One region of the Streptomyces sp. RK9 genome, then DNA from elsewhere that is predicted to be linked to it. Evidence: riboswitches for the same ligand, from Rfam matches in the RefSeq annotation. Region 1 holds a riboswitch; each other region holds the start of a gene.

What was found. A riboswitch is a leader RNA that binds a small molecule or an ion and turns the genes downstream of it on or off. The one in region 1 is predicted to bind thiamine pyrophosphate.
Region 2: another riboswitch for thiamine pyrophosphate. It lies ahead of thiO (glycine oxidase ThiO); the one in region 1 lies ahead of thiC (phosphomethylpyrimidine synthase ThiC).
Region 3: another riboswitch for thiamine pyrophosphate. It lies ahead of AB6L24_RS33810 (thiamine ABC transporter substrate binding subunit); the one in region 1 lies ahead of thiC (phosphomethylpyrimidine synthase ThiC).

The regions. Positions count from the first base shown of each region.
Region 1 covers NZ_CP173704.1:976,113-982,359, reverse strand. The annotation lists gene AB6L24_RS24515 (cupin domain-containing protein) at 1-75, shown strand, start outside; gene AB6L24_RS24510 (DUF5326 family protein) at 366-581, shown strand; gene AB6L24_RS24505 (IclR family transcriptional regulator) at 972-1,697, shown strand; gene AB6L24_RS24500 (SsgA family sporulation/cell division regulator) at 1,799-2,236, shown strand; gene AB6L24_RS24495 (YibE/F family protein) at 2,309-3,703, opposite strand; TPP riboswitch at 3,775-3,929, shown strand; gene thiC (phosphomethylpyrimidine synthase ThiC) at 3,922-5,703, shown strand; gene AB6L24_RS24485 (VWA domain-containing protein) at 5,786-6,247, shown strand, end outside.
Region 2 covers NZ_CP173703.1:2,269,801-2,276,047, forward strand. The annotation lists gene pknB (Stk1 family PASTA domain-containing Ser/Thr kinase) at 1-181, opposite strand, end outside; gene AB6L24_RS09050 (thiazole synthase) at 733-1,527, opposite strand; gene thiS (sulfur carrier protein ThiS) at 1,534-1,755, opposite strand; gene thiO (glycine oxidase ThiO) at 1,752-3,005, opposite strand; TPP riboswitch at 3,003-3,116, opposite strand; gene AB6L24_RS09065 (NAD(P)/FAD-dependent oxidoreductase) at 3,199-4,425, shown strand; gene AB6L24_RS09070 (Rv2175c family DNA-binding protein) at 4,601-4,966, shown strand; gene thiE (thiamine phosphate synthase) at 5,037-5,708, shown strand; gene metF (methylenetetrahydrofolate reductase [NAD(P)H]) at 5,868-6,247, shown strand, end outside.
Region 3 covers NZ_CP173704.1:3,045,176-3,051,422, forward strand. The annotation lists gene pyrH (UMP kinase) at 1-741, shown strand, start outside; gene frr (ribosome recycling factor) at 887-1,444, shown strand; gene AB6L24_RS33800 (phosphatidate cytidylyltransferase) at 1,492-2,628, shown strand; gene rlmN (23S rRNA (adenine(2503)-C(2))-methyltransferase RlmN) at 2,707-3,813, shown strand; TPP riboswitch at 3,838-3,944, shown strand; gene AB6L24_RS33810 (thiamine ABC transporter substrate binding subunit) at 4,030-5,112, shown strand; gene AB6L24_RS33815 (ABC transporter permease) at 5,187-6,247, shown strand, end outside.

The DNA.
Region 1 (6,247 bases):
GGGGTGCCCCACAAGTTCCACCACATCAGCGAGGACCTGCGGGTTCTCGTGGTGTTCTCGCCGCCGGAGCGGTGAGGCGGGGCTCGGGGCCGCGCGGCGCTCCGGGCGCTCCGGCCTCGCGCCCGCCCGGCTCTCAGGGCCTCGGCCTCAGGGTTCCCTAGGGGGAGAGTCAGGGGAGGGCAAGGGATCGCACGGCTCCGAACTGGCTTTTTCCGACCTAGCATCGAATGCGTGAAGTGGGAAATCTGCACAGGAGCGGAGTTTCCCGGCGGTCGCGGAGATCCCGTGGCACCGCGACAGCTGTCGTAGCGCGGTCGAAGCGCGGGCGGTAACAGAATCTGCGGAGAAAGGTAAGGACGAGGGCGATGCGAGAGATCTTCGCGGGTATGCCGTGGTGGGTGAAGTGGATCGCGGTGCCGGTCATCGCGCTGGTGGTCTTCGGCGGGCTGATAGCGAGCGTCGTCGGCTTCGTCTTCACCCTGCTCTTCAAGCTGCTGCTGTTCGTGGCCCTGGTGGGCGGACTCGTCTACGTCGTACGGAAGTTCATATCCAGCTCGTCCTCATCCCGAAGCGACTGGTGAAGTTCCGTAGCGCCCGGTGAAAGGGAAAGCAAGGGTTCCCTCCCCAGGGGGAAGTTTTCTGTCACAGCGCCCCTCACCGGTGGCCAAGGGTTAGAGTCCGAAAACCGACGCGGGGGGCGATCCCCGTAGGCGGGCCCACTACCCCCACTCGTCTGCCTCCGGGCGCGGGTGGATCCCCCTGTGCTTCGGGAGTGACCCATGGCCTCGGTTGACGACGCACCCCCGGACGTTCGGTCCGCCGACCCCGAAGGCAGGGACGCTTCGGGTGAAGGGCCGTCAACTCCCCTGAACAGAGGGCTTCTTACGGGCAGAGAACTCCTTGCGGGCAGCGGCCCCGGAGCGCCCTCCGACGCCGCTCCGGCGGGAGTCGGCCCCACCCTCATCGGCTCCGTGCAGCGAGCCATGCGCCTCCTGGAGGCCGCCGCCGCGCACCCCGGCGGTGCCCCCGCGAAGCAGCTGGCCCGTGAGGCGGGCCTGGCCCTGCCGACCGCGTACCACCTGCTGCGGACCCTGAGCCACGAGGGCTATCTGCGCCGGGAGAAGGGCGTGTTCGTGCTCGGCGACGCGGCGGAGCGGCTGAGCGCGGGAGCGGCGGAGCAGAACCGCCGGGCCATGATCGGCGAAACTCTGGAGTACTGGCGCGACGCCATCGGCGTTCCTGTGTACTTCGCCCTCTACCGCGACGGTGAGATCGAGATCGTGTCCGTCGCCGACACCGCGGGCAACCCGGCCGTCGAGGAGTGGGCCGACTTCCGCGAGACCGGCCACGCCCATGCCATCGGACAGTGCCTCCTCGCCCAACTCGACGACGCGGCACGGCGGGACCACCTCGACCGCCATCCGGTCCGCTCCCTCACCCCGAACACGGTGCGTGACGACCGGACGTTCCTGAGGCGGCTGGAAGCGGTGGGGCGGATGACGCCGGTGACGGAGCATCAGGAGTACGCGCTCGGGACGGTCTGCGCCGCGATCCCGGTCACGGTGGGCACCACCGCGGCCACGGTGGCGATCTCCGTTCCGTCGTCGCAGGCGAGCCGTCTGGCGCCGGCGACACGGCTGTTGCAGGAGGAGCTCGGAAAGCTACTAAGGACACTCGCCTTCTCTATCAGCATCTGAAAACTCACTCCTTGTGATCTGGTGTGTACGTTAAGCAAGATGCCATGAGTGTCAGGGAGTTGGTTCCTGCCACCACCAGGCTAATGACGGGGTAGGCGGCGATGCGCGAGTCGGTCCAGGCAGAGGTCATGATGAGCTTCCTTGTGTCGGAGGAGCTGTCGTTCCGCATCCCGGTGGAGCTGCGGTACGAGACGCGCGATCCCTATGCCGTGCGGCTGACCTTCCACCTCCCCGGCGATGTCCCGGTGACCTGGGCCTTCGGGCGGGAGCTCCTGGCCGACGGGGTGGGCAGGGCGTGCGGGGACGGGGATGTGCGGATCGCGCCGATCGACCCCGAGCACTCGGACGACGTGCTGATCCGGCTTCAAGTGGGCCAGGACCAGGCGCTGTTCAGGGTGAGCATCCCGCCGCTGCTCGCCTTCCTCGACCGGACGGACAAGCTGGTGCCGCTGGGGCAGGAGCGGACGCTCGTCGACTTCGAGACGCACCTCGACGAGGCCCTGGACCGGATCCTCGCGGAGGAGCAGAGCGCGGGCTGAGGGGCGGCGGTTCCTCGCAGGCCCTGACTGTCGGCAGTTCGGGGCATTTCATGGCATCGCCGTCGCAGAGTGTCACGTCTTGCGGCGGCGGCCCTTCCCGGCGAGGGAGGGGCGGCGAGGCGCAGGGCGGGCAGAGGGAGCGGTGGGCGCGGTGCCGGACGGCGGGGCCGAGGGGGGCTCTGCCGGGGCGGGGCCGGGGCCTGAGCGGTCGGCGGAGACGACCAGGGCCGCGAGGGCGGTGGTGACGGGGACGGAGGCGACGAGGCCGATGGAGCCGATGAGGGTGCGGACGATCTCCTCGGCGACCAGTTCGCTGTTGGCGACGGTGCCCACGCTGCTCTGGGCGATGGAGAAGAGCAGCAGGAGGGGGAGGGCGGCGCCCGCGTAGGCGAGGACGAGGGTGTTGACGACCGAGGCGATGTGGTCGCGGCCGATGCGGATGCCCGCGCGGTACAGGCCGCGCCAGCCCATCGACGGATTGGCCTGGTGCAGCTCCCAGACCGCGGAGGTCTGGGTGACGGTGACGTCGTCGAGGACACCGAGCGAGCCGATGATGACGCCCGCGAGCAGCAGGCCGCTCATGTCGATGTCGGGGTAGAGACCGTGGATCAGGCCGGTGTTGTCGTCCGTGTTGCCGGTCAGGGAGGCCCAGCCGATGAACAGGGAGCCGAGCAGGCCGATGAGCAGGAGGGAGATCAGGGTGCCGAGCACCGCGACCGAGGTGCGCGCCGTCAGGCCGTGGCACATGTAGAGCGCGCACAGCATGATCGCGCTCGCGCCGATCACGGCGACGACCAGGGGGTTCGAGCCCTGCAGGATCGCGGGGAGGATGAAGAAGGTCAGGACCAGGAAGCTCACCGCGAGGGCGACCAGGGCCATGACGCCGCGCAGCCGTCCCACCACGACGACGGCCAGGGCGAAGATGCCGGCGAGCAGGGCCATCGGGAGCTTGCGGTTCACGTCGGTGACCGAGTACTGGAGGTCCTTGGGGGCCTTGGGCTCATAGGCGACCACCACGTCCTGGCCCGCGCGCAGCTGCCGGGGGGAGTCCGGCTGGACGATCTCGGTGAAGGTGCGGCCCTTGTCCGGGCCGCTGGTGACCTTGACCGTGGCCCGGCCGCAGGTGCCCTCCGCGCGGGACTGGGCGGACTGGCCCTCGGCGGTGGAGGTGTCGCCGTTGGGCGGGGTCTGCGAGGCGTTGAGGTCCTTGCAGGGGAGCTTCTCCAGCTTCGTCACGGTGGCCGACTGGGTCTGCCGGTCGAAGCCGACTCCGGTGCGTTCGTGGGCCGGGGCCCCGCCGGGCCACAGCACCACGAGGCCGACGAGGACCGCGGTGGCGAACGGGATCAGGACGGCGGCGATGACCTTGCGCAGATGCTGGGACACGGGGGCTGCGGGGCCGTGGCTGTGGGAGTGGCCGTGCGGCTCCTGGGCGGGGGGTCCGGTGGGCGGCTGTGTGGTGGTCACGGCCCGATCATCGCAAGAACGGTGGGGGCCCTCTGTTCACCGCGCCCGACAGGACGCTAGCGTGGAGGCACCTTTGCAATCGCGGGAGCTCGGAGCACCGGGCTGAGAGGGCGCTGACCTCCGTACGAACGGCCACGAACCGGTTCGTACCGTACGGAAGCCGCTGCGTCGACCGCCGAACCTGTTACCGGGTAATGCCGGCGTAGGGAGTAGGTCTCATGACCATCAAGGACGCACGCACGCCTGCCTCAAGCACGCCCGAGGGCGCGGAGGCCGGGAAGTCCATCGGCTGGCACAAGGCGTACGTCGAGGGCTCGCGCCCCGACCTGCGGGTGCCGGTCCGCCAGGTGCACCTCACCAACGGCAAGGCGGTCACGCTGTACGACACCTCGGGTCCGTACACCGACCCGTCGGCCGAGACGGACGTCCGCCGCGGTCTGCCGCCGCTGCGGGAGAACTGGATCATCGCCCGCGGCGACACCGAGGAGTACGCGGGCCGCCCGCCCCGTCCCGAGGACGACGGCATCAAGCACACCTCGCCGCGCGGCGGGCTCAAGAACCTCGACGCGGTCTTCCCCGGCCGCCCGCGCCAGCCGCGCCGGGGCCGCGCGGGTCAGGTGGTGACGCAGCTCGCGTACGCCCGTCGCGGCGAGATCACACCCGAGATGGAGTTCATCGGGATCCGCGAGAACATGGACCCCGAGATCGTGCGTGCCGAGGTCGCCGCGGGCCGTGCCGTGATCCCGGCGAACGTGAACCACCCGGAGATCGAGCCGATGGTCATCGGCAAGAAGTTCCTGGTGAAGGTCAACGCCAACATCGGCAACTCCGCGGTCACCTCCTCCATCGAGGAGGAGGTGGACAAGATGACCTGGGCGACCCAGTGGGGCGCGGACACGGTCATGGACCTGTCCACGGGGCGCAACATCCACACGACCCGTGAGTGGGTCCTGCGCAACTCCCCCGTGCCGATCGGCACCGTGCCGCTCTACCAGGCCCTGGAGAAGGTCGACGGCCGGGCCGAGGAGCTGAGCTGGGAGATCTACAAGGACACGGTCATCGAGCAGGCCGAGCAGGGCGTGGACTACATGACGGTGCACGCGGGCGTGCGCCTTCCGTACGTCCCGCTGACCGCCAACCGCAAGACGGGCATCGTCTCGCGCGGCGGCTCGATCATGGCGGCGTGGTGCCTCGCGCACCACAAGGAGAGTTTCCTGTACGAGCACTTCGAGGAGCTGTGCGAGATCCTCGCGGCGTACGACGTGACGTACTCGCTCGGCGACGGCCTTCGCCCCGGTTCGATCGCGGACGCCAACGACGAGGCGCAGTTCGCGGAGTTGCGCACGCTCGGGGAACTCAACCAGATCGCCAAGCGTCATAACGTACAGACGATGATCGAGGGCCCCGGTCACGTCCCGATGCACAAGATCAAGGAGAACATCGACCTCCAGCAGGAGATCTGCGAGGAGGCGCCGTTCTACACGCTCGGCCCGCTCACCACGGACATCGCGCCCGCGTACGACCACATCACCTCCGGCATCGGCGCCGCGATGATCGGCTGGTGGGGCACGGCGATGCTCTGCTACGTCACGCCCAAGGAGCACCTCGGCCTGCCCAACCGCGACGACGTGAAGACCGGCGTCATCACGTACAAGATCGCGGCCCACGCGGCGGACCTCGCCAAGGGTCACCCGGGCGCACAGGACTGGGACGACGCCCTCTCCGACGCGCGCTTCGAGTTCCGCTGGGAGGACCAGTTCAACCTGGCCCTCGACCCGGTCACGGCCCGGGAGTTCCACGACGAGACGCTGCCCGCCGAGCCCGCGAAGACGGCGCACTTCTGCTCGATGTGCGGGCCGAAGTTCTGCTCGATGAAGATCTCCCAGGACATTCGCCGTGAGCACGGCACGACGAAGACGGAGATCGAGGAGGGCATGGAACAGAAGTCGAAGGAGTTCGCGGCCGCGGGGAACCGGGTGTATCTGCCGTTGGCCGAGTGAGCGGGGCGGACGGGGGCGGTAAGCGGGCGGTGATTGGTGGAAGGCGGTTTCCCCGGGCTGGGGGGATCGGCAGACTGGGCGTATGACTGCCAGTTCCTTGAGCAAGGGTGCCAATCTTCCCGTCGGGTCGGCGGCGGTGCGTGCGGAGCTCGGCTGGGGTGAGGGGCCCGGTGGGCCCACCGCCGATGCCTCGGCGCTGCTGCTCACCGCCGCCGGACGCGTGCGTGACGACGCTGACTTCGTGTTCTACAACCAGCCGCGGCACGCGTCCGGCGCCGTGCGGCACCTGGGGAAGCAGAGTGCCGCCGGCGTCACCACGGACACGGTCGAGGTGGATCTGCGGTCCCTGGAGAGCGGCGTCGAGCGGGTGTTGCTGTGCGCCTCGGCCGACGGGGGGACGTTCGGGCAGCTCACCGGGCTCACGTTGCGGCTGCTCGACTCCGTCACCGGGAGCGAGTTGGCCCGCTTCGAGATGACCGCGACGTCGGAGACGGCGTTCATAGGTGGCGAGTTGTATCTGCGGGGCGGGCAGTGGAAGTTCCGC
Region 2 (6,247 bases), on a different replicon from region 1:
CGACGAACGAGGCGTCGGCCGCCAGCGTCGGGTGCATCACCTTCAGGGCGAGCAGGCGGTCGAGGCGGGTGTCCACGGCCCGGTAGACCGTGGCCATCCCGCCGACCGCGATCCGTCCGTCGACGCGATAACGGCCGTCGAGCACCTGCCCGACGAGGGGGTCCTTGAGGGTCGTGTCCACGGGGGGAGTCTACGAGGCGCCACCCCGGGCCCCGCCCTCGCGGGCGCCGGACCAGCGAGACTGCAGCGCACCTGTGACCGAGGCCGAACCGGGCCGTGCCCGGGGGTGTCGGGCGGGGGCGCCTCGGGCCGGCCGGCTCGGGTCGGCCGGGGCGGAGGCCCGGCAACCCCAAGCCCGCGCTGCGCGCGGCCTCTCCCACCCGCCCGCCCGTGACTGTCGTCCCCGGAGCAAGGCCGCCCTGCCGGGCGACTCCCACCCACCCCTTGTCCTTGCTCCCCGGAGCAAGGCCGCCCTGCCGGGTGACTCCCACCCACCCCTTGTCCTTGGTGTGTGGCCGGCCCCTTCCCCGGCTGCCACTCCGCTTCCGCCCCCGCCCAGCTCTACCCCTGTGCTTGCCCCCTCGCCTTGCTCCTCCCCCGGCCCGGCCGCGGGCTGCCTCCGCCCCGCCCTCGCAACGGGCGCTCGGGGTGCACCCGGGGACAACGGTCACGGGTGGGCGGGTGGGAGGGGCCGCGCGCAGCGCGGGCGTGGGGTTGCCGGGCGGTGGGACGTCAGAACGCCGGGCGTTCGGGGTCGAGGGCGGCGCGGCCGTCCGTGGGGGAGGAGGCCTCGGCGAAGTGGCGGCGGGGGATGCGGCCGCCGAGGTGGGCCAGGCGCCCCGCCAGGACGCCGTGGCGCATCGCCTCGGCCATGAGGACGGGCTCACGGGCCCGCGTCACGGCCGACGCGAGCATCACCCCGGCGCAGCCCAGCTCCATCGCGAGGCTCGCGTCCGACGCCGTACCGGCCCCTGCGTCCAGGATCACCGGCACGCTCACCTGCTCCACGATGAGCTGGAAGTTGTGCGGGTTGCGGATGCCGAGCCCGGAGCCGATGGGCGAGCCGAGCGGCATGACGGCGGCGCAGCCCACGTCCTCCAGCTTCCGGGCGAGCACGGGGTCGTCATTGGTGTACGGAAGCACGGTGAAGCCGTCGTCGACGAGGACCTCGGCCGCGTCGAGGAGCTCCACCGGGTCGGGCAGGAGCGTGCGCTCGTCCGCGATGACCTCCAGCTTCACCAGGTCCGTGCCGAGGGCCTCGCGCGCGAGCCGCGCGGTCAGGACGGCCTCGCCCGCGGTGAAGCAGCCCGCCGTGTTCGGAAGGACCCGGATGCCGAGCCGGTCCAGGACGGAAAGCACGGAGCCCTGCACACCCGGGTCGAGCCGCCGCATCGCGACGGTCGTCAGCTCCGTACCGGAGGCGACGAGGGACCGCTCCAGGACGTCGAGGCTGGGCGCACCGCCCGTACCCATGATCAGTCGCGACGACAGGGTGAGGCCGCCGATGACGAAGGGGTCGTCCGCCATGTCGCGTCAGCCTCCCTGGACGGCGGTGAGGACTTCGACGCGGTCGCCGTCGCTGAGCGCGGTGGTGGCCCACTCCGCGCGCGGGACGACGGTCTCGTTGAGCGCGGCGGCGACACCGGAGTGCGCGGTGGACAGTTGGGCGACGACGGTGTCGAGCGTGGTCCCGGCGGCCACGTCTCGTACTTCTCCGTTGACGGAGACGGCGAATACGGCGAACGGCGTGGTCATGCGGACAGCTCCGTGAGGTCCTTGGGGGAAGTGGGGCCGGTGGGCGCGGTGGGTGCGGAGGGTGGGTGGGGGAGGTTCGTGAAGCGGGCCGGTGTGAACGCCCGTGCCACCTCCGGCAGTTCACCCGTGGCCAGCGCGTGCGCCATGACGTCCCCGGTGACGGGTGTCAGGAGGACGCCGTTGCGGTAGTGGCCGGTGGCCAGGTGCAGACCGGGCAGCGCGGTGGGGCCGAGGAGGGGCGCGTTGTCGGGGGACGCGGGCCGCAGCCCGGCGCGGGTCTCCGTGAGCGGCAGCTCCGTGATGCCGGGTACGAGTTCGTGGGCGTCGCGCAGCAGTTCGTACACGCCGCCCGCCGTGACCGTGGTGTCCCAGCCCAGTTCCTCGCTGGTCGCGCCGACGACCAGCTCACCGCTGACGCGCGGCACCAGATAGACGTGGCTGCCGCGGACGACGGCCCGCACGGTGCGGTGCAGGAACGGCGCGTACCGCCCGGGCACCGTGAGCCGCAGCACCTGCCCCTTCACGGGCCGCACCGGCGGCAGCACGTCGGCGGGCACCCCCGCGAGCCGCCCGCTGAGGCTGCCCCCGGCGAGCACCGTCTGCCCGGCGGCCAGCGCGGTGCCGTCGGCGAGGACGACGCCGGTGGCCCGCTCCCGCACCACCGAAAGCTCCCGCGCCCACGCGCGCGTGAACGTCACCCCGGCCTGCTCGCAGGCCACGACGAGGGCGGCCGTGAGCCTGCGCGGGTCGACCTGATGGTCGCCGTCGACGCGCAGCCCGCCCCGTACCCCCGGAGCGAGCATCGGTTCGAGACGGCGGCACTCGCGGCCGTTCAGCCACTCCGGGGTGAGCCCCGACCGCTGCTGGAGGGCGTGGAGTTCGCGCAGGTGGGCGCGGTCGTCGGAGTCGAGGGCGACGGCGAGCGTGCCGCACGCGCGATAGCCGACGTCGTGCCCGGTCGCCTCCGTCAGCTCGGCCACGAAGTCCGGATAGCGGCGCGCGGAGGCGAGGTTGAGGCCGAGCAGGGTCTGCTCGCCGTGGTGGAGTTCGGTGACGGCGGCCAGCATGCCCGCCGCGACCTGCGCCGCGCCGCCGCCGGGCTCGGGGTCGACGACGGTGGCGGCGAGACCGCGCTGCGCGGCCCGCCAGGCGGTGACGAGTCCGATGACCCCACCACCGATGACGAGGACGTCTGTACCTGTACCGGTACTCGTGCTCGTGCGTGGTGCTGCATTCGTACGGGAACGCATGGGCGTCCAGCCCCTCCCTTCGCCGGCATGACCCGGATCAGGTTCGTACGGTCGGAGGCCGTCCCAGCCTCCCTCTCAGCCCGGTGCGTCCGGGCTCCCGCGAGTGCTCTGCACGGTCAGCGTAGCCCGTCGTCCCGCGGGCGGTTAAGCCCGTCGTGTCCGCGGGTGGGGGCGCCGTCCTACAGTTGATCGGGTGAGCGAGGACCAGAAGCGGGTGGAGTCGGGGCGGCGCGTGGTGATCGTCGGCGCCGGGATGGCCGGGGTGCAGTCCGCCGTGGCGCTGCGCGAGCAGGGGTTCACGGGCACGGTGACGCTGATCGGCGCGGAGCCCCATCAGCCGTACGACCGGCCGCCGCTGTCGAAGGCGGTGCTGCTCGGCAAGGCGGAGGGCTCGGCCTTCGACATCGACTTCGACGCCCTGGGCGTGGACCTGCGGCTCGGCGTCGACGTCACCGGCGTCCGCCCGGCCGACCACGAACTCGACACCGAGGCGGGCCCGGTCGCGTACGACAGCCTGGTCCTCGCGACCGGAGCCGAACCGATCAGCCTGCCCGGCTCCGAGGGCGTCCCGGGCGTGCACCTGCTGCGCACCCTCGACGACGCCGAACGGCTGCGGCCCGTCCTCGCCGAGCAGCACGACGTCGTGGTCGTGGGCGCGGGCTGGATCGGCGCCGAGTTCGCCACGGCGGCGCGGGAGGCGGGCTGCTCGGTGACCGTCGTCGAGGCCGCCGACCGGCCGCTCGCGGGCGCGCTGCCCGCCGAGGTCGCGGCGCCGATGGCGGCCTGGTACGCGGACGCAGGGGCCGAACTGCGCACCCACGCGCGCGTGGAGCGCGTCGAGCCGGGTGCGGTGTTCCTCGACGACGGCACGCGGCTGCCCGCGGGGGCCGTGGTCGTCGGCATCGGGGCGCGGCCCGCAACGGCGTGGCTCGCGGGCTCCGGGATCGCACTCGGCGCCCACCGCGAGGTGCTCGCCGACGAGCGTCTGCGCACGTCCGTGCCCGACGTGTACGCGGTCGGCGACTGCGCGTCCTTCCCCTCGCGGCGGTACGGGGAGCGGCTGCTCGTGCACCACTGGGACAACGCCGTCCAGGGGCCGCGCACGGTCGCCGCCGACATCGTCGGGGAGAGCCCGACGGCCTACGACCCCGTGCCGTACTTCTGGTCCGAGCAGTTCGGGCGCTTCGTCCAGTACGCGGGGCATCACGCACCCGGCGACGAACTGGTCTGGCGGGGCGCCTCCGGGGACCCGGCCTGGTCGGTGTGCTGGCTGCGGGGCGGCGCCCTGACCGCTCTCCTGGCGGTGGGGCGGCCCCGCGACCTGGCCCAGGGGCGCAAGCTCATCGAGGCCGGGGCCCGCATGGACCCGACCCTGACGGCGGACCCGTCGACCCCCCTGAAACGCGCCACCACCTCCTGACCCGTCTGCTCGGTGGTGGCCCTCGTCCGGGGGCCACCACCCCGTGGGCACAGCCCCCGGTTCCGGGTCACCTCAAGGACCACTCCAGCTGCCGATACCCCCATGGGGCACCGTGGGGCGCAAGGGCACCCCACCCCCGCTACCGGCCCCCGGCCAGAAATGGCACGCTTGATCCGTGACCGAGATTGACGCAAAGACCGATGCTCTCGTCCCCGCCTGGCTGCACCTCCCCGACATCGCAGAGATGCTCGACGTGGAGGTGACGCGCGTGCGCCAGCTGGTCAAGGAGGGCCAGCTGATCGCCGTGCGCCGCGGTGAGAACCGCGCGCTGCAGGTGCCCGCCGCCTTCATCGACGGCGACAAGGTGGTCAAGGGCCTCGTAGGCACCCTGACCCTCCTGCGGGACGACGGCTTCACCGACGAAGAGGCACTGGAGTGGCTCTTCACCCCCGACCCGACCCTGCCCGGCACCCCCGCGCAGGCCCTGAGCGAGAATCGCGGGACGGAGGTGAAGCGCCGCGCGCAGGCGCTCGCCGTCTGACCTGAAACAACCGTCCGGCGTACGGGCCGCGGCCGCGGCCCGTACGCCACCGACACGGGGGGACCTCTTCATGGCCACCGACACGGCGGGCGCCTCCGCGCGCGCCCGGCTCGCCGACGCCCTGCTCTACCTGTGCGTCGACGCGCGCAAGCGCCAGGGGGACCTCCCCGAGTTCCTCGACGCCGTCCTCGCGGGCGGTGTCGACATCGTGCAGCTGCGCGACAAGGGCATGGAGGCCGCCGAGGAGCTGGAGCACCTCCAGGTCTTCGCGGACGCATGCCGCCGCCACGGCAAGCTCCTCGCGGTGAACGACCGCGCGGACGTCGCCCACGCCGCGGGCGCCGACGTGCTGCACCTGGGCCAGGGCGACCTGCCCGTGCCCGCGGCCCGCGCCATCCTCGGCGCGACCGGCGACGACGTCCTGATCGGCCGCTCCACGCACGCCGAGCACGAGGCCGCGGCGGCCGCCGTCCAGGAGGGCGTGGACTACTTCTGCACCGGCCCGTGCTGGCCGACGCCCACGAAGCCGGGCCGCCACGCCCCGGGCCTGGACCTGGTCCGGTACACGGCCGCGCTCGGCACCGACCGCCCGTGGTTCGCCATCGGCGGCATCGACGCGCGCAATCTGGACGAGGTCGTCGAGGCGGGCGCGCGCCGGGTGGTGGTCGTCCGCGCCATCACCGAGGCGGACGACCCCGGCGCCGCCGCGGCGGACTTCGCGAAGCGCCTGCGTGCGGTCTGACGGCGGCCGCGCCCGCACTCCTGTGCGCCCGGCCCCGCATTCGTACGCCTGTTTGAGCAACACCCCCATGGTGTCCGATGCGTGGACAACAAACCGACTAACGGGACAAATGACCAACGTGCGGTTGGGCGACCGCCCCAGCCTGGCTAACCTGCCGGTATGGCCCTAGGCACTGCTTCCACCAGGACTGACCGCGCACGCACCGTGCGCGACATGCTCGCGACCGGCAAGACCACGTACTCGTTCGAGTTCTCGGCGCCGAAGACCCCCAAGGGCGAGCGGATCCTCTGGAACTCGCTGCGCCGGGTCGAGGCCGTCGCACCCAGCTTCGTCTCCGTGACGTACGGTGCCGGCGGCTCCACGCGCGCGGGCACGGTGCGCGAGACCCAGCAGATCGTCGCCGACTCGACCCTGACGCCCGTCGCCCACCTCACCGCCGTCGACCACTCCGTCGCCGAACTGCGCAACATCATCGGACAGTACGCGGACGCCGGGATCCGCAACATGCTCGCGCTGCGCGGCGACCCGCCCGGCGACCC
Region 3 (6,247 bases), 2.1 Mb from region 1:
AAGAGTGACGACGGCAAAGTAGCCGGGCGCTTCCTGCTGAAGCTGTCCGGCGAGGCGTTCGCCGGAGGCGGCGGACTCGGCGTCGACCCCGATGTGGTGCACAAGATCGCCCGTGAGATCGCGGCCGTCGTACGGGACGGCGCGGAGATCGCCATCGTCATCGGCGGTGGCAACTTCTTCCGCGGCGCCGAACTCCAGCAGCGCGGCATGGACCGGGCCCGGTCCGACTACATGGGCATGCTCGGCACGGTCATGAACTGCCTGGCCCTCCAGGACTTCCTGGAGAAGGAGGGCATCGACTGCCGCGTGCAGACCGCCATCACCATGGGGCAGGTCGCCGAGCCGTACATCCCGCTGCGCGCCGTGCGCCACCTGGAGAAGGGCCGTGTCGTCATCTTCGGCGCGGGCATGGGCATGCCCTACTTCTCCACCGACACCACGGCCGCCCAGCGCGCCCTGGAGATCGACGCCGAGGCCCTGCTCATGGGCAAGAACGGTGTCGACGGCGTCTACGACTCCGACCCCAAGACCAACCCGGACGCGGTGAAGTTCGACGCCCTCGGGTACGGCGAGGTCATCACCCGTGACCTGAAGGTCGCCGACGCCACCGCGGTCACGCTGTGCCGGGACAACAAGCTGCCCATCCTGGTCTTCGAACTGCTCGCCGAGGGCAATATCGCGCGGGCCGTCAAGGGTGAGAAGATCGGCACTCTCGTGGGCGAGCAGGACTCCCGGGCCTGAGCCACGTCCGTCCCCCGAGGGGATGGACGACCCCCTCGAGGGGATGGACAAAGCCCTGCCGGTCGGACACCGTGCAGGAAAGAGACGCGACGCAGCCGGCCGATCCTTGGAAGCCGGGCCTACTCAAGACACGCAGGAGCAAGTGGTGATCGAAGAGACCCTCCTCGAGGCCGAGGAGAAGATGGAGAAGGCCGTCGTGGTCGCCAAGGAGGACTTCGCCGCGATCCGTACGGGCCGTGCCCACCCGGCGATGTTCAACAAGATCGTGGCCGACTACTACGGCGCGCTGACGCCGATCAACCAGCTGGCCTCGTTCTCGGTGCCCGAGCCGCGCATGGCCGTGGTGACCCCGTTCGACAAGACCGCGCTGCGCAACATCGAGCAGGCGATCCGCGACTCGGACCTCGGCGTCAACCCGAGCAATGACGGAAACATCATCCGGGTGACCTTCCCGGAGCTCACCCAGGACCGTCGCAAGGAGTACATCAAGGTCGCCAAGACCAAGGCCGAGGACTCCAAGATCTCGATCCGGTCGATCCGTCGCAAGGCCAAGGAGACCTTCGACAAGGCGATCAAGGACGGCGACATCGGCGAGGACGAGGGCCGTCGCGCCGAGAAGGAGCTCGACGACACCACCTCCAAGTACGTCGCCCAGGTGGACGAGCTGCTCAAGCACAAGGAATCCGAGCTGCTCGAGGTCTGATCGAGTCCGACTCGACGTCCGATCTAGGTCTGAGGAATCCGAACTCCGTGAACGACACTTCCTGGGGGGCGCCGTCCAGAGCCGGGTACTGGGGGGCGCCCGACCAGGGACCGGTCCAGGGTGCTGCCCCGGCGGGTCCCGCATACGATGCGCAGGATGCACTGACTCCTTCGGAGACTCAGCCCATGCCCATCGTTCCCGACGTAGCCGCGAGCGGCGGACACCAGGACGACGACCGGGGGGCTGCTCAGCCGAGCGGCCCCCTGTTCCGTGACGGGATGCCGCCCGCGCCCTCAGCGCACCCCGCGCAGAAGCCGCAGGAGCCCATGACCGGCGCAGCACAGCCCGCCCCAGCCCCGCCGAAGAAGAAGAGCGCGGGCCGTGACCTCGGGGCGGCCATAGGCGTCGGCGTGGGTCTCGGCGCGGTCATCGTGGCCTCGCTGTTCATCGTGAAGGCCGTCTTCGTCGGCGTCATAGCGGTCGCCGTGGTGGTCGGCCTCTGGGAGCTGACGTCACGCCTCGAGGAGCGCAAGGGCATCAAGGCGCCGCTCGTACCGCTCGCGGTCGGCGGCGCCGCGATGGTTGTCGCCGGGTACGTCCGCGGGGCAGAGGGCGCCTGGGTGGCGATGGCGCTGACCGCGCTCGCGGTACTCGTCTGGCGTATGACCGAGCCGCCCGAGGGCTATCTGAAGGACGTCACGGCCGGTGTCTTCGCGGCCTTCTACGTCCCGTTCCTCGCGACGTTCGTCGCGCTGATGCTCACCGCGGACGACGGTCCGCAGCGGGTGCTGACCTTCCTGGTCCTCACGGTGGTCAGCGACACCGGGGCGTACGCGATCGGCTGGCGCTTCGGCAGGCACAAGCTCGCCCCCCGCATCAGCCCCGGCAAGACCCGCGAGGGCCTGCTCGGCGCGGTGGCCTTCGCGATGGCGGCGGGCGCGCTGTGCATGCACTTCCTGATCGACGACGGGACCTGGTGGCAGGGCCTGCTCATCGGCCTCGCGGTGGCGGCGAGCGCGACGCTCGGCGACCTCGGCGAATCGATGATCAAGCGGGACCTGGGCATCAAGGACATGGGCACGCTGCTGCCCGGTCACGGCGGGATCATGGACCGGCTCGACTCCCTGCTGCCGACGGCCCCGGTGGTGTGGCTGCTTCTTGTGGCGTTTGTCGGCACCGGCTGACCTGCGGTTTCGTGCGAAGGGGTCCGTTATCCACAGGGTGCGGGCCCTTCTTCGTATCTCTGGGACAATGGTTCAACCATGCCTAAGCCCGGAGAACTCACTTTCGTCGCCCCCCGTGGAGCCAAGAAGCCGCCGCGGCACCTCGCCGACCTCACGCCCGCCGAGCGGAAGGAAGCCGTCGCCGCGACCGGCGAGAAGCCGTTCCGCGCCAAGCAGCTCTCGCAGCACTACTTCGCCCGGTACGCCCACGACCCCGAGCAGTGGACGGACATCCCTGCCGGAGCGCGCGGCAAGCTCCAGGAGGCACTGCTTCCTGAGCTGATGTCGGTCGTGCGGCACATCAGCTGCGACGACGACACCACCCGCAAGACGCTGTGGCGGCTCTTCGACGGCACGCTGGTGGAGTCGGTGCTCATGCGCTACCCCGACCGGGTCACCATGTGCATCAGCTCCCAGGCGGGCTGCGGGATGAACTGCCCGTTCTGCGCCACGGGCCAGGCCGGGCTCGACCGGAACCTGTCGACCGCCGAGATCGTGCACCAGATCGTCGACGGCATGCGGGCCCTGCGCGACGGCGAGATCCCGGGCGGCCCCGCCCGCCTGTCGAACATCGTCTTCATGGGCATGGGCGAGCCGCTGGCGAACTACAACCGCGTGACCGGAGCGATCCGCCGCCTCACCGACCCCGAGCCGGACGGCGTGGGCCTCTCGCAGCGCGGCATCACGGTGTCCACGGTCGGCCTGGTCCCCGCCATCCACCGGTTCGCGGACGAGGGCTTCAAGTGCCGCCTCGCCATCTCGCTGCACGCCCCCGACGACGAGCTGCGCGACACCCTGGTCCCGGTCAACACGCGCTGGAAGGTGCGCGAGGTCCTGGACGCCGGCTGGGAGTACGCGGCCAAGTCGGGCCGCCGCCTGTCCATCGAGTACGCGCTCATCCGTGACATCAACGACCAGGCATGGCGTGGCGACCGGCTCGGGCGGCTGCTCAGGGGCAAGCCGGTGCACGTCAACCTGATCCCGCTGAACCCCACGCCCGGCTCGAAGTGGACGGCGTCGCGGCCCGAGGACGAGAAGGCCTTCGTCGAGGCCATCGCGGCCCATGGAGTGCCGGTCACCGTCCGTGACACCCGCGGCCAGGAGATCGACGGGGCGTGCGGGCAGCTCGCGGCGGCCGAGAGGTAGTCTGGCGGGCGTCAGTACATCTTCATATTCCGACAGGGGAGCGCCACAGCGCTGAGAGTGCGGTAATCGGCCGCAGACCCTCTGAACCTCGCCCAGGTCATTCTGGGTAGGAAGTTCGGTCGCTACTCAAGCTGTTGCGCCCTGCCCGGGACGCCGATCCGTCGGTCCCGGGCGGGGCCGCGTCTCTTCCTGGTCAACTCCAGGAGGAATGTTTTCGTGAGCACCATCAAGAGGGCCTCGGTCACCGCGGCTGCCGTGGGCCTCGGGCTCGTCGCGGTCACCGCGTGCGGCTCGGACAGCGGCTCCAAGGCCTCGGACTCCAAGTCCGTGACCCTCGTGACGCACGACTCCTTCAACGTCTCCAAGAGCGTCCTGAAGGACTTCGAGAAGTCCTCCGGCTACAAGGTCCGCGTCCTGGAGGACGGCGACGCCGGGCAGGCCGTGAACAAGGCGATCCTGTCCAAGGGCAACCCGCAGGGCGACGTCTTCTTCGGCGTCGACAACACCCTGCTCTCCCGGGCCCTCGACAACGGCGTCTTCGAGCCGTACGAGGCCAAGGGCGCGGACACGGTCCTGCCGCAGTACCGGCTCGCCGGGGGCGAGAAGGGCGTCACGCCCATCGACTCCGGCGACATCTGCGTGAACTACGACAAGAAGTACTTCGCCGACAAGAAGCTGGCGCCGCCGAAGACCCTCGACGACCTGATCAAGCCGCAGTACAAGAACCTCCTCGTCACCGAGAACGCCTCGACGTCCTCGCCCGGCCTCGGCTTCGTGCTCGGCACCGCCGCGAAGTACGGCGACGACGGCTGGGAGTCGTACTGGAAGAAGCTGAAGGCCAACGGCGTCAAGGTCGTCGACGGCTGGGAGCAGGCCTACAACGAGGAGTTCTCCGGCTCGGCCGGCGGCAAGAAGGCCAAGGGCGACCGGCCGCTCGTCGTGTCGTACGCCTCGTCGCCGCCCGTCGAGGTCCTCTACGCCAAGCCGCAGCCCAAGGAGGCCCCGACGGGTGTCGCCACGGGCACCTGCTTCCGCCAGGTCGAGTACGCGGGCCTGCTCAAGGGCGCGAAGAACGAGAAGGGCGGCAAGGCGCTCCTCGACTTCATGATCAGCAAGAAGTTCCAGGACGACATGCCGCTCCAGATGTTCGTGAACCCGGTGGTGAAGGCCGCGGAGACGCCCGAGCTGTTCCGCAAGTTCGGCGTGACGGTCGACAAGCCGCAGACCTTGGCCCCCAAGAAGATCGCCGACAACCGTGAGCAGTGGGTCAAGTCGTGGACCTCGCTCGTTCTGAAGTAGCCGAGTCCCGTTCCGGGAAGGCCCGCAAGGGTCTTTCCGGCGGGTGGCGCGGAAGCGCGGCTCGGCTCGGCCTCATGGCCCTGCCCGTCGCGTTCTTCGGCGTCTTCTTCGCCTACCCCGTCGCCGCGATCGTCGCGCGCGGCCTGAAGCCGGACGGGAGCTGGCGGTTCGGGCGGATCACCGAGGTCCTCGGGCAGTCCGACATCCAGCAGGTGCTGTGGTTCACCACCTGGCAGGCGCTCGCGTCGACCGCGCTCACGCTCCTCGTCGCGCTCCCCGGCGCGTACGTCTTCGCGCGCTTCGACTTCCCCGGGAAACAGGTCCTCCGGGCCGTCGTCACCGTGCCGTTCGTGCTGCCGACGGTCGTCGTCGGCACGGCCTTCCTCGCCCTGATCGGGCGCGGCGGCCTCTTCGACGAGCTGTGGGGGATGCGCCTGGACACCACGGTGTGGGCGATCCTGCTCGCGCACGTCTTCTTCAACTACGCCGTCGTCGTGCGCACCGTCGGCGGGCTCTGGGCGCAGCTCGACCCGCGTCAGGAGGAGGCCGCGCGGATGCTCGGCGCGTCCCGCGCGCGGGCCTGGCGGACGGTGACGCTGCCCGCGCTCGCGCCCGCCGTCGCGGCGGCCGCGCTGATGGTCTTCCTGTTCACGTTCACGTCGTTCGGTGTCGTCCAGATCCTCGGCGGACCGGCGTACTCGACCCTCGAAGTCGAGATCTACCGGCAGACGGCGCAGCTCCTGGACCTGCCGACCGCCGCCGTCCTCACGCTCGTGCAGTTCGCGGCCGTCGGCGCGGTCCTCGCCGTGCACGCCTGGACCGTGCGCCGGCGCGAGAGCGCGCTGAAGCTGGTGGACGCCTCCGCGACGGTCCGGCGGCCGCGCGGCGCCGGGCAGTGGAGCCTGCTCGGCTTCGTGCTCCTGACCGTCGCCCTGCTGATCCTGCTGCCGCTCGGCGTCCTGGTGCAGCGGTCGTTCGACGGGCCCGACGGATTCGGATTCCTGTACTACGAGACGCTGCGGTCGGCCGACGGCGGGGCGTTCCTCGTCCCGGCCATCGACGCCATCGGGAACTCCCTGCGGTACGCCGTCGTGGCCACGGCCATCGCGGTGGTCATCGGCGGACTCGCGGCGGC